DNA from 4 places in the [Bacillus] caldolyticus genome. Region 4 is predicted to be linked to each of the others. Evidence: predicted binding sites of a transcription regulator. Region 4 holds the regulator's gene; each other region holds the start of a gene.
What was found. The regulator Rex, encoded in region 4, represses fermentation and respiration genes when NADH is low (regulators of the CRP and FNR family bind a similar motif). The targets are predictions, from matches to a motif close to TTGTGAAATATTTCACAA.
Positions count from the first base shown of each region.

Region 1: the regulator Rex is predicted to act here: its motif matches at 1,051-1,068, upstream of nsrR (nitric oxide-sensing transcriptional repressor NsrR).
Region 2: the regulator Rex is predicted to act here: its motif matches at 1,447-1,464, upstream of CWI35_RS06355 (TIGR04053 family radical SAM/SPASM domain-containing protein).
Region 3: the regulator Rex is predicted to act here: its motif matches at 1,335-1,352, upstream of CWI35_RS06400 (DUF2249 domain-containing protein).

Region 1 is NZ_CP025074.1:299,269-302,477, forward strand. Features, by position in the region: gene speE (polyamine aminopropyltransferase) at 1-245, opposite strand, end outside; gene nsrR (nitric oxide-sensing transcriptional repressor NsrR) at 542-985, opposite strand; gene hmpA (NO-inducible flavohemoprotein) at 1,157-2,392, shown strand; gene purU (formyltetrahydrofolate deformylase) at 2,616-3,209, shown strand, end outside.
Region 2 is NZ_CP025074.1:1,211,332-1,214,540, forward strand. Features, by position in the region: gene CWI35_RS06350 (anti-sigma factor) at 1-137, shown strand, start outside; gene CWI35_RS06355 (TIGR04053 family radical SAM/SPASM domain-containing protein) at 281-1,399, opposite strand; partial or broken gene CWI35_RS06360 (transcriptional regulator) at 1,537-1,794, shown strand; gene CWI35_RS06365 (molybdenum cofactor guanylyltransferase) at 2,064-2,645, opposite strand; gene CWI35_RS06370 (DUF2249 domain-containing protein) at 2,751-2,984, opposite strand; gene CWI35_RS18245 (hypothetical protein) at 3,114-3,209, shown strand, end outside.
Region 3 is NZ_CP025074.1:1,218,110-1,221,318, forward strand. Features, by position in the region: gene CWI35_RS06390 (nitric-oxide reductase large subunit) at 1-241, opposite strand, end outside; gene CWI35_RS06395 (Crp/Fnr family transcriptional regulator) at 474-1,166, shown strand; gene CWI35_RS06400 (DUF2249 domain-containing protein) at 1,404-1,637, shown strand; gene CWI35_RS06405 (DUF2249 domain-containing protein) at 1,641-1,850, shown strand; gene CWI35_RS06410 (membrane protein) at 1,847-3,097, shown strand; gene CWI35_RS06415 (metal-sulfur cluster assembly factor) at 3,120-3,209, shown strand, end outside.
Region 4 is NZ_CP025074.1:1,755,110-1,758,318, reverse strand. Features, by position in the region: gene CWI35_RS09095 (ABC-F family ATP-binding cassette domain-containing protein) at 1-1,002, opposite strand, end outside; gene moaC (cyclic pyranopterin monophosphate synthase MoaC) at 1,099-1,587, shown strand; gene CWI35_RS09085 (redox-sensing transcriptional repressor Rex) at 1,603-2,244, shown strand; gene tatA (twin-arginine translocase TatA/TatE family subunit) at 2,261-2,413, shown strand; gene tatC (twin-arginine translocase subunit TatC) at 2,434-3,177, shown strand.

The DNA.
Region 1 (3,209 bases), 1.5 Mb from region 4:
GAAATCATTTCGTTATAAATATGGCCGTCAATCGAGGTCGTTTGCACGACGCCATCGAGTACGAGCATGCGGCCAAAATCGTACGAATCCAAAATCATCACATGCTGGTACTCGGACGGCTCGGCAAAAATCACCTCTTTGATTCGATAGCTGATTTTTAAGTTGTCGCGATCATCTTCGGTGAGCCAAAGCTCTCCATTGTCCATATGCAAGTAAGGTGGCAAAGCGCTTCCTTCGTGTTTCATTGTGACCTCCTTTAGTCATGCAGATGTTTTCACACCTTTCTAATCTTAATATATTCTTCGTCTTGTGGCAAACAAAGGGGATGTGATCGGCCGGTGCCGGACGTATTCATCCCGCCGCCCATGTTTGACGACTGGTTTCGTTTTTCCAACTGATGATCGTTCTTGCCGCCACATCCCGCGCAAAGGCCGCCATCGGTTTCGCATCATCCCGCGTCTTCCTTCCGTAGAGCGATGCTTAGTGATCGTGTGCCTGCCAAACGCCAAAAAACTCTCCAGCTTATAGCCAGAAAGTTTTCTCAACCGCGCCGCTCTTTCAATAAAGAACGAAGCGACGCTCGGTCTTCAAGCAAATCGGCGAGCGTATACGCATCCAGCACACGCAAAAACGCCTCTAACGCCTCGTGAAGTGCGAAGCGAAGCCGACATACCGGCGTTAAGACGCACTCATTGCCGTGGGCGGCAAAACACTCGACAAGCGACAAGTTTTCCTCCGTTTCGCGAACAACCGCGCCGATGACAATCTCCGCGGGGCGTTTCGCAAGGCGGATTCCACCGTTGCGCCCACGGATCGTTTCAATGTAGCCGAGTTTGCCAAGCTCATAGACGATTTTGCTTAAATGATGCTCTGAAATGGAAAAGGCAGCGGCAATGTCTTTGATGTTTGTTTTTTCTTCTTCATCAAGCGCGCCTAAAAACAAGAGGACGCGCAAGGCGTATTCCGTATAGTTCGTCAACTGCATCGTGATTCACAACCTTTAAGCGACATTCTTGATCCCATTGTACCACACCTGATTCGAACGGAGAATTGTGAACAATTTATTAAAGATGTATTTGAAATATTGTTTTTTCGCAGTGATCATGGTTGAATAAAAGATGTATTAAAAATACATGTTTTACAAGGGGATGAAATCATGACAACGACAACGAAATTGCATCCAAAAACGATTGAAATTGTGAAATCAACGGTGCCTGTCTTGGAAACACATGGCGAACAAATTACGAAGCGGTTTTATGAACTCATGTTTTCCAATCATCCGGAACTGCTCCATATTTTCAACCACGCCAACCAAAAGCAAGGGCGGCAGCAACGCGCCTTGGCCGCAGCCGTGTATGCGGCAGCGCGCTATATCGACCAGCTTGATGCTATTTTGCCGGTTGTGCGGCAAATCGGCCATAAACACCGCAGCTTAGGAATCAAACCAGAACAATACCCGATCGTCGGAAAGCATTTGTTGCTGGCGATCAAAGACGTGCTCGGCGACGCCGCCACCGACGAAGTGATCACGGCTTGGGCGGAAGCATATGAAGCCATTGCGTCCGTTTTCATTCAAGTGGAAAAAGAGCTCTACGATGAGGCAGCGGCCAAACACGGAGGCTGGCGTGACTTTCGCCGATTTGTCGTCGTGAAAAAGGTGAAAGAAAGCGGCGTCATTACTTCGTTTTATTTGGAGCCGGAAGACGGCAAGGCCATCAGTGATTATTTGCCGGGTCAATACGTGAGCGTCAAACTGTCGATTCCGGGCGAGACGTATACGCATATTCGCCAATACAGCTTATCGGATGCACCTGGAAAAGGGTATTACCGCATCAGCGTCAAACGGGAAGCAGCTACAGCGGACAAGCCGGCCGGCATTGTTTCCAACTATTTGCATGATCATGTCCAAGAGGGCGACGTGCTCGAGCTTAGCGCTCCAGCCGGCGATTTTACGCTTGATTTGTCCAAAACGACGCCGGTTGTGTTCATCAGCGGCGGCGTCGGCATCACTCCGCTTTTGAGCATGGCGCATACGTTGGCCATCCGCCAACCGACCCGCCCAGCGGCGTTTTTGCATGCTGCTTTGAATGGCCGCGTGCACGCGTTTGATAAGGAGCTTCGGATGTTGGCGGAACGCCCGTCATTTTCTTACCGTATTTGTTACGAGTCGCCATCCGACGAGGATCGCCGCCATCCACATTTTGGCAAAGAAGGGCGGATCGACCTCGCATGGATGCAATCCGTGATCCCGACGAAAGACGCAGACTTTTATTTCTGCGGCCCGATGCCGTTTATGAAAACCGTCTATCGTGCCCTAAAACAATGGAGTGTGCCAGAGGAGCACATCCATTACGAATTTTTCGGCCCGGCCGGCGATTTGACGAAAGACTGAGAGAGGTTTTTCGCTTGCCAGGGGGATGACCCAAAAGGGTCATTTTTCTTAACAAAACACAACATATTGTTTCTTAATGATTGTTTCAAACCTATATACGGTAATAAGAAAGGGTGTCCCGATCCTTTTGGGACACCCTCTTTTGTTATCTTCCCTGTTGGCAAGTTCATGAATTTTTTGTATGATGAATTGCAAGAAAAGCAAGAAAAGGGAGAGACAACGCATGACGACATTTCGCCAACATCGCTGGCAATCATTTTTGCAAGGTTACGAGCAGCGCGCTCGAATCCTTATCTCCTGCCCAGATCGCCCGGGCATCGTCGCGGCAGTGACGTCGTTTCTGTACGAACAAGGGGCGAATATCGTTGAATCGAGCCAATATTCGACCGATCCTGAGGGAGGGACGTTTTTTCTCCGCTTGGAGTTCGACTGTCCAAACATCGCCGAGCGAAAAGAAGAGATCGAAGCGGTGTTTGCCCCGATCGCTGCTGAATTTGAGATGCGTTGGCAGCTTCGGCTGCACAACGACATTCGGCGAATCGCGATTTTTGTCTCCAAAGCCGAGCATTGTCTGCTTGAACTTCTTTGGCAATGGCAGGCGGGAGAGCTGATCGCCGACATCGCCCTTGTCATCAGCAACCACCCCGACTTGCGCGAGACGGTCGAGTCATTTGGCATCCCTTATGTGCATATTCCGGTGACGAAAGAAACGAAAGCGGACGCCGAAGCCGAACAAATCCGTCTGCTTCGCGACTATCAGATCGACACCATCGTGCTTGCCCGCTACATGCAAATTTTGTCGCCGGCGTTTGTCGCT
Region 2 (3,209 bases), 540 kb from region 4:
ACGGAGCGGCGCGCATTTTGATCACCGGCGAGGATGTCAAACAGTTCAAGCAAATTAAAGCGAGCCTCGAACCAAAAGGGGGAAGCGCGGCGCCGACCGGGCCCGAGACCTTTATAGTCGAGTTGAACCACGAATGATCTTTCAACAAAAATGGGGAAGGGCGCCTGCTCCTCCCCCGTATGTTTTGAACACACATCCAACATCCGCCGCATGCGCCCGGGCAACCGTCTCACGAACGCCGTAGCGCCGTCATTTTAAGCGGCCGTTTTTCACCGCCCTCTTACCGTTGGCTTCGCTCTTTTGTCCGCAGCGCCTTTGGAATGTAAACACAATACGGCTCGCTTTCCAAATAGTCGCCCGTTACAGCGTAAGCGCGTGAACGAGAGCCGCCGCACACATATCGGAACTCGCAGACGCCGCATTTTCCTTTATATTTGTCCGGATTGCGCAAGTCTTGGAAAATCGGCGAGTGTCGGTAAATGTCCGCCAGCGGCGTTTCCCGGACGTTCCCGGCTTTGACCGGCAGCAGCCCGCTCGGATAGACGTCGCCAATATGGGAAATAAAGACGAAACCGTTGCCGTCGTTTACTCCTTTCGGCGCGCGGCCGAGCCCGTCGACTTGTCCGGTCAACCCTTGGTTCAACACATCTTCGTAACGGATGCCGCCTTTTGTCGCTTTTCCTTCGCGCATTTTCGCCTGCAGCACAACGCGGCGGTAATGCTGGCCGGCTGTCGTTTTAATGTCAAACGGAACGCGCTTGCTCGTTTCATACAACCAGCGGAACACCCGCTCATGCTCGATGGGGGAAATCATGTCCTCCTCCTTCCCCCTGCCTGTCGGCACAAGGAAAAAGACGCTCCAAAGGACGCATTTCAGCTTCTCAACCAATTCCGCCATTTCATCAAGCACATGAACGTTGTATCGCGAAATGACGGTGTTGATTTGCACGGGAATGTCGAGCTCATGCAAGTATTGAATCGCACGGATCGTCAAATCAAACGAGCCGCTCACGCCGCGGAAATGGTCGTGAATCTCGGCGTTCGGCCCGTCAAGGCTGAACGCCCAGCGCGACAGACCGACCTCTTTTGCTTTGCGGATCGCCTCTTTCGTCACGTTCGGCGTCGCGCTTGGCGTCATTGACACGCGCAGCCCTTTATCGATCGCATATTTCGCTAAATCGTACACATCCGGACGCATGAGCGGATCGCCGCCCGTAAAGACGAGCATCGGCTGATCCATCTCGTAAATCTCATCGATCAGTTTTTTCCCTTCCTCAAACGTCAACTCGCGCGGATCGCGATGGTATTGCGCTTCAGCGCGGCAATGAAGGCACTTGAGTTGGCACGCCCGTGTCAACTCCCAAATGACGATAAACGGGTTTTTATTGAAATCGTGCATCCAATTCCCTCCTTGGCCTCCATTGTACCGCAACATTCAGGCGCGTTATGTGATATCGATCACATCCACAGCAAAGCCACAACAGAGGGCGATCGTACCATGGGCGAAGATGACAGCCATCTGAACAGGCGGTATAATATATTGACCCGCCATACGCCCAAAAAGTAAAGGAGTGGATGAAAATGAATAAAGTCTTTCGTTTGCGCGTAGAAGATCTAGAACAGGAAAAAGAGAAGGCGGTCAAACAAGCCGAAAAACAAAAAGCCATCGAAATCGCGAAAAACTTGCTTGACGTTCTGCCTATTCACGAAGTCGCGAAACGAACGGGGCTGACCGTCGCCGAAGTAGCGGACCTGGCGAAGGAAATGGACCAAAATCAACCCCCAGTCCAATGACGCAAAAGAGCCGAGGCCGTACGGTTCTTTTTTTTCGCACTGTTGCCGTTTCATAAAATTCAAGGTCATCATCAAAAGGTGCACTTGACCTTTTATTGACAGTTATTGTACAGGCGAAATCATTTTTCACTTGCGTATCATGAGCGTCTTCCTGCATCAAGTGCATTTTATGGTGAAAAGCCGGGAAAAAGAACCATTTCGTGGTCAAGGATGGCTCTTCTGATTGAAAAAAAGTATATGCTGTGTCTCCTTCGGCCACAATTCCCCCTTCACCGGTACTCTCCCTCCGTATTGACATTGCGCCATACGGTTTCATCCGCGGCAAGCTGTTGGGCGTCAACATAGCGGACGCGGGCGCCGTCAATAAGCGAGATCATCCGCCGTTCGCCGGCGTCAAGCAGCTCGGCGATCACGGAACGAAGCCGACGATGGTATAGAGCGACCAATGGCTCTGGGCGGCCGCCATGGAGTGGAACGATGGCGTCAAACGTCGGATCGATATAGGAAGCAAGCCGCTCCGCCACTTCCCGCCGCATGTACGGCATGTCGCACGGCAGGACGAACACCCAGTCGGCTCGGCTCTGTTCCATGACGGTGTAAAGGCCGGCAAGCGGCCCACAGCCGCGGCAGCGCTCCACATCGAGCAGCACCGGGATGTCCGTTTGCCGGCGGAATTCATCGATAAGCGACGGGTGGCTGACGATGTACAATTCATCGGCGACGGATCGCAGCGCCGCGACGGACCAAGTGAAAAACGGAGCTCCTTCGTGCAACGCAAACGCCTTCGGCCGCCCAAACCGGCGCGACTGGCCGCCGGCGAGCACCGCTCCGGCAATCGTTTGTTTCATCATGCTTCCCCTTTCCGGACATCCATCGTTTGTTTTTACCGTACCATACCAACCGGCGAAAAAAAAAGATTTCCGCCTGCAGACGGAAATCCCAATGGAGCGGATGATTTATTTTTTGCCGATGGCCACCCGCCATACGTCCGGCCCTTCCTCTAAGTACTCCCATGTAAACTGATCCGGACGCTCCATCATGAATTGGTATTGCAGCGGACGCGGGTCATGGTCATTCGTCAGCTCCATCACTTCCCCCGGCTTCAAACTGTCAAACAGCCGAAAAATTGCCGGATGGCGGTCGCGCGGCGGATAGTCCGGGGCGTGGATTTTGGCGGCAAATTGGTTCATAACATTGGCCTCCTTTGTAGTATAATGAATTATATACTTTATCATAACCGCTTGAACCTTGGGGGGTAGTGACGAGCGTCACAGCCCGAAGGTGAACATGTTCAATCCCCATGAAAGGAGAAATGGCGGTTGGAAGAGCTTGTTGGCTTTTGCGCGCAATGCGGCAAGCCGATCCATTGTCTGCATGGGTTTTTAAACGGCGTCGTCAGCCGAGAAACAGAGACG
Region 3 (3,209 bases), 540 kb from region 4:
GCCCGTATTTTTGGAAGACGGCCTGCCCGCCGATGATCGTTTCTTTCGTCATCAACACTTGGCCGTCTTCACTGCGCACTTCCTTCGGCCTCGGCGCCATTTCTTTAAAAATCCAATATCCGCCGACAAGCAGGACGGTAAAGCTGATCACAATAGTGAAAATGAGAATCGATTTGAGAAAACTGTTGGTCGTTTGCCGCCCCGGCCGCATGTTGGGGCGAACGGATCGATGAACTTCCATATGAGCCAACCTCCTTCTCGTTTGTTCGCCCCCATTGTAGCGCGCTGATCGTTCGGCGGTTTGTGAGCCGGGGCAAATGTCCGTTATGATTTATATCACAGCTTTATGGCGTGAGAATGTATACAATGAAGGCAGAAAAGGCCAAACGGCGCGGATGTTCAAAAAGAGAAAAGCATCGATGCTCTGTTGACAGCCGCCACACTTTTGTCACATTTCCAAAGGAGAGAACGCCATGGCGAACCATTGGATGAAAGACCGCTTAAAAGCTGTTCCGTTGTTTCGTGAACTGTCCGATTACGAGCTTGATTCGCTGGTTGCCATTTCCCACGTGCGCGTTTACAAGCCGCGGACGTTTGTCTTTATGCAAGGCGACCCGCTCGAGCGAGTCTATTTCATTCATTCCGGCACGGTAAAAATTTATAAAACGGACTTCAGCGGGAAAGAACAAATCGTTTCGATTTTGCAGACGGGAGAAATGTTTCCGCATGCCGGCTTTTTCTTAAAAGGCACCTATCCGGCCCACGCCGAAGTGGTCGAGGAAGCGACATTGATCGCGATCCCGATCCACGATTTCGAACAAGTGCTGATGGCGAGCCCTGAACTTTGCATAAAACTGTTTCGCGTCATGGGCGAAAAAATCGTTGATTTGCAAAACCGGCTCGAAGCGCAAGTGCTCCATAATACGTACGAACAAATCGTGTTGCTTTTGTTGCGGCTGACGCGCACGAACGCCGTCAAACAAGGGAAGTGGCACCGCCTCACCGCCCATGTGACAAACCGCGAGCTGGCCAACATGATCGGCACCGCCCGGGAAACGGTGAGCCGCACGTTGAGCCAACTGAAACGGAAAGGGCTGGTTGACGTCGACGAACACGGCTTTTATTTGATTGACCGCGAAGGGCTCGAACAAGAAATCTTTTTCTAACTCCTTTTTCCCCATCGTCCGGCACCGGTCGGGATGCGCAATGGAGCTGATGGGGTTTCCTTTCAAACATTTCGGCAAGCCCATCTTTCTGGAACATGCTATTCCGCCCTTTCAAACGAAAACGAAACCTTTTTTCCAAAGTGGAATATGTCATGTTTCGGCCGAAAGATGTGAGCTATATCACAACATTCCACAGTGAAAATGATTATCATGATAGTCAAAAAGGAGGGAAAGCGCATGGGTGTGACGATTGAACTCGATGTACGCGAAGATTTGCGGCAAAAGCGGGAACCGTTTGAAAAAATTATGAACGCCATCAAGCCGCTGCAGCCGGGCGATACGTTCATTTTACACGCCCCGTTCAAGCCGCTGCCGTTGTTTCCGATTATGAAAGCGAAAGGATTTACGTACGAGGCCGAACAAATCGAGAAAAAACATTGGAGAGTAACGTTTGTCAAACAGGGGGGATGACCGATGATCCTCGATAACCGCGGACTCGAGCCGCCGCAGCCAATGATGCGGACGCTCGCTGCCCTCGCTAAGCTGAATCCTGGGGAGACGCTGACGATCATTAACGATCGCCGCCCGATGTTTTTGTACGAGCAGCTTGACGAGCTTGGCTACCGGCACGAGACGGTCGCACGCGAAGACGGCAGTTTTGAAATCCGCATTACGAAAGGATGAGCAACGTGTTTCCTACTCGCACGGGGACGGAAACAGACGTCCGTCTTCCGTTCTCGTTTATCATGTTCGCCGTGTTGGCGTTCGCCGCGTCGCAGCTTATGTTGCTTGGAGCGATTCCCTCACTTAGCAGCGGCGCGTTCCGGCTGCCGTTCGTGTGGGCGGCGGCCCACCTGGCGTTGCTTGGCTTTGCATTGATGACGGCCATGGGGGCGATGTACCAGCTCGTTCCGGTCGCCTTTTTGACGCCGATTTGGAGCGAGCGGCTCGGTTTTTGGCAGTTTGCGATCACCGCTCTCGGCATCGTCGCCTTTGCCGCCAGTTTAGCGTTTACGCCAAACCAGGCGTTTCTCCCTGGCTTGCTTCTGCTGTTCGGCATCGTGCTGTTTGTCTGGCAAATGGCGATGACATTAAAACAACAAAAAAACAAAACGATCATGACGCTGTTTGTCGCGACTTCCTTGTTGTTTTTGCTGCTGACGGGCGCCGCCGGAGGGCTGCTTGCCTTTCACTTTTTCGCCGCCACAGGCGCCAACAGTCATGAAACGGTGTTCGGCTTGCATGTGCTGTTCGGGCTGTGCGGCTGGTTCACACTGCTCATCATAGGCTTTTCGTACAAAATGGCGCCGATGTTCTCGCTCGCCCACGGCTTTTCGCTGCGGCCGGCGCGTTACGTCTATGCGCTGTACATCAGCGGGATTGCTGTGGCGTTCGCCAGCTTATTCTTGCGAAGCCACGCATGGCTTGCAGCCGGTGCAGCCTTGCTCATGAGCGGATTCGTTGTTTTCGCCTGGCATATCCGCGCCATTTTGCAAAAGCGGATGAAAAAAACGCTTGACCGCCCGTTCCGCTTTTCGCTTTCGGCCATCGTCATCGGCCTTGTGCTGCACGTTGCGGCCTTTGTCGCCATCGTCGTCGGCAGCGGACGGCTGCTTGGCATCATTGTTTATTTATTCATTGTCGGCTGGATTCTCTTCAGCATCGTCGGCTATTTGTTCAAAATCGTGCCGTTTTTATGGTGGACGCATCGCTACAGTGAAAAAGTCGGTCAACAAAACGTGCCGACGTTAAAGCAAATGATGAATGAGCGAGCCGTCACCGTCCAATGCCGCCTATGGCTCATCGCCCTCGCGCTGGCGGCCGTTGCGCTTGCTGTCGCGAGCGTGCCGCTGTTCGCCATCACTCAAGTGCTGTTGGCTGGATTAAGCGTTGCCTTTGCCGGAACGATTTTAACGGTCTTCCGAAAATAAGCGAATGAGGAGGAAAAGAACGATGGATGTCCGCGAACTTGCCATTCAACAGCTGAAAACGGTCCTTGATCCGGAGCTCGGCATTAACGTCGTCGATTTAGGGTTGATTTAT
Region 4 (3,209 bases):
AGCGGTGAGCACTTCATAGCCGCTCGGTCGATCGATCGAGAACGAAAAGGAGGCTGATTTTTCATCGCCGACAGGCCGTTCGAGCCGTTCTATTTTTTCCAGTTGCTTTCGCCGGCTTTGCGCCCGTTTGGCCGTCGAGGCACGGGCGATGTTGCGCTGGATGAAGTCTTGGAGTCGGGCGATTTCTTCTTGCTGTTTCTCGTACCGTCTTAACTCTTGTTCGTATTGCTCGGCCCGCAACTCCAAATAGCGGCTGTAGTTGCCGGCATAGTGTTTGAGCGTGGCATTCGACAGTTCGTATACGTCAGTGACGATTTTGTCTAAAAAGTAGCGGTCGTGGGAAACAACCAGGACGGCACCGGGATAGGCTTGCAAGTACTGCTCCAGCCAAGCGAGCGTCTCAAGATCCAAATGGTTCGTCGGCTCGTCCAAAATCAATAAATCCGGCTTGGACAACAGCAATTTCCCAAGGGCAAGACGCGTCCGCTGTCCGCCGCTTAACGACGAGATCGGCGTTGTTTTATAATCATATGAGGAAAACTGCAGCCCGTGCAAAACGGAGCGGATATCGGCTTCGTATTGGTAGCCGCCTTGTTCTTTGTATTGTTCTTGCAGCTCGTCATACGTTTTCAGCGTTTTTTCATAGCGAGCTGGATCGGCGAGTACGTCTGGGTCGCCGAGTTGCATGCTGAGTTCGGCGAGCTGTTTTTCGAGTCCTAGAAGCGGGGTGAATACCTCAAGCATTTCGTCCCAAATGGAACGCGGCGAGTCGAGCCCGCTGTTTTGCGCCAAATAGCCGATTTTGATATGGTTTGGTTTGATGATTTTGCCGCTGTCGAAAGAGAGTTCACCGGCGATGATTTTCAACAATGTCGATTTTCCTGCTCCGTTGCGGCCGACAAGGGCAATTCGGTCGCGGGACTGTATTTCTAGTTTTATATTCGATAAAATAAGGTCAGCGCCGAAATATTTCGTGAGCCCGTGCACTTGCAAAATGATCATGTCCGTCACCTCGCGAATAGTTTAACGTAAGTCGCGAAAACGGTCAAAGACGAATGATGAAAAATCGTGTATAGTGTATAAATGGAGGAGATTGTATTGTCATCGTTCACTCATTTCAATGAACAAGGGCGCGCGAAAATGGTTGATATTACGCACAAAGAAGATACTGTGCGAGTGGCTGTGGCGCAAACGAGCGTGACTGTCAGCCGGGAAATTTACGAAAAAATGACGAGCAATGCGATCGAGAAAGGGGATGTGCTCGCCGTCGCTCAAGTGGCGGGGGTGATGGCGGCGAAGAAGACAGCTGACCTTATTCCAATGTGTCACCCGCTTATGTTAAAGGGTGTGGACATTGCTTTTGCTTGGGAAAACGATGGAGAAGCGCATAAGCTCGTCATCACGGCAACGGTGAAAACGAAAGGGAGCACAGGAGTGGAAATGGAAGCGCTGACGGCCGCTTCGGTCTGTGCGTTGACAGTGTACGATATGTGCAAGGCGCTTGATAAAGGAATGGTCATCGGTCCGACGTATTTGGTCGAAAAAACGGGCGGGAAGTCTGGCCATTACCGACGGAAAACCGATTAGCTAGGGGATGAGATCATGAGCAACGAACAACCGAAAATTCCGCAGGCAACCGCCAAACGGCTGCCGCTTTACTATCGGTTTTTGAAAAACTTGCACGCTTCCGGCAAGCAACGCGTCTCCTCTGCCGAGTTGAGCGAGGCGGTGAAAGTCGATCCGGCGACGATCCGCCGCGATTTCTCCTATTTTGGTGCGCTTGGTAAAAAGGGATACGGGTATAATGTCAATTATTTGTTGTCGTTTTTCCGCCGGACGCTTGAAGAGGATGAGGTGACCGAAGTCGCCTTGTTTGGCGTCGGCAATTTAGGCACCGCCTTTTTAAACTATAATTTTTCGAAAAACAACAATACGAAAATCGTGATGGCGTTTGATGTCGATGAGCGGAAAGTAGGAACGACAGTCGGCGGGGTGCCGGTCTATCATCTCGATGAGTTGGAGGAGCGGCTTCACGAAAACATCCCGGTCGCCATTTTAACCGTGCCGGCCGCCGCGGCTCAAGCGCTGACCGACCGCCTTGTCGCCCAAGGAATTAAAGGCATTTTAAACTTTACTCCGGCGCGGTTGAACGTGCCGAACCATATTCGCGTCCATCATATCGATTTAGCCATTGAGCTGCAGTCGCTCGTCTATTTTTTGAAAAACTATCCATCGCCATCGTAAAAGGAGAGAACAACACATGAAATATTTGTTGCTCGTTGCTGCAATTTTGTTGCTGTTTGGCACGAAAAAGCTGCCGGAATTAGGGCGGTCGTTCGGCCAGTCGCTTCGCGAGTTTAAAGACGCCACAAAAGGGCTCGCTGATGACGAAGAAACGAAAACCGACCGATGACAAGGCAGGATGGAGAAACAATGAATGACAAAGAAATGTCGGTGTATGAGCATCTGGGTGAACTGCGAAAACGGCTCATCATCGTGCTCATCTTTTTTGCTGCGGCGCTTGTCGTTAGTTTCTTTTTTGTCGATGATGTCATTTTGTATTTGCAGCGAACGGCCGAGGCGAAGCATTTGACCATGAACGCCTTCCGCCTCACCGATCCGATTAAAGTGTATTTTCAGTTTGCCTTTGTCATCGCAGCTGTGCTGTCGACTCCGGTGCTGTTGTATCAAATTTGGGCGTTTGTCAGCCCCGGTCTGTATGAAAAAGAGCGGAAAGTGACGTTAAGCTATATCCCGGCGTCGATCGTTCTTTTTTTAGCAGGCGTCAGCTTCGCTTATTTCGTCTTGTTTCCGTTTGTCGTTCGATTTATGAGCCAGCTGGCTGACCAACTAGGGGTTCAACAAATGATCGGCATTAATGAATATTTTCAGTTTTTGCTTCAGCTCGTGCTGCCGTTTGGCATCGTATTTCAGCTTCCGATTGTTGTGCTGTTTTTTACCCGCTTAGGGCTTATTACGCCGCAGCTTCTTGTTCGCATCCGCAAGTATGCGTATTTAGCGCTGCTTATTTTAGCGGCGGTCATTACGCCGCCGGATGTGTTGTCGCAAGTGATCGTCATGATTCCGCTCACCATTTTGTATGAAGGAAGCATTTGGGTGGCGCGCATCGGCTATCGGAAAGCGCAGCGAGCAGTCGAGCAGGAAGGCAATGAGTGAGGCGGGACGAAAAACATTGAGAGGAAAGCGAG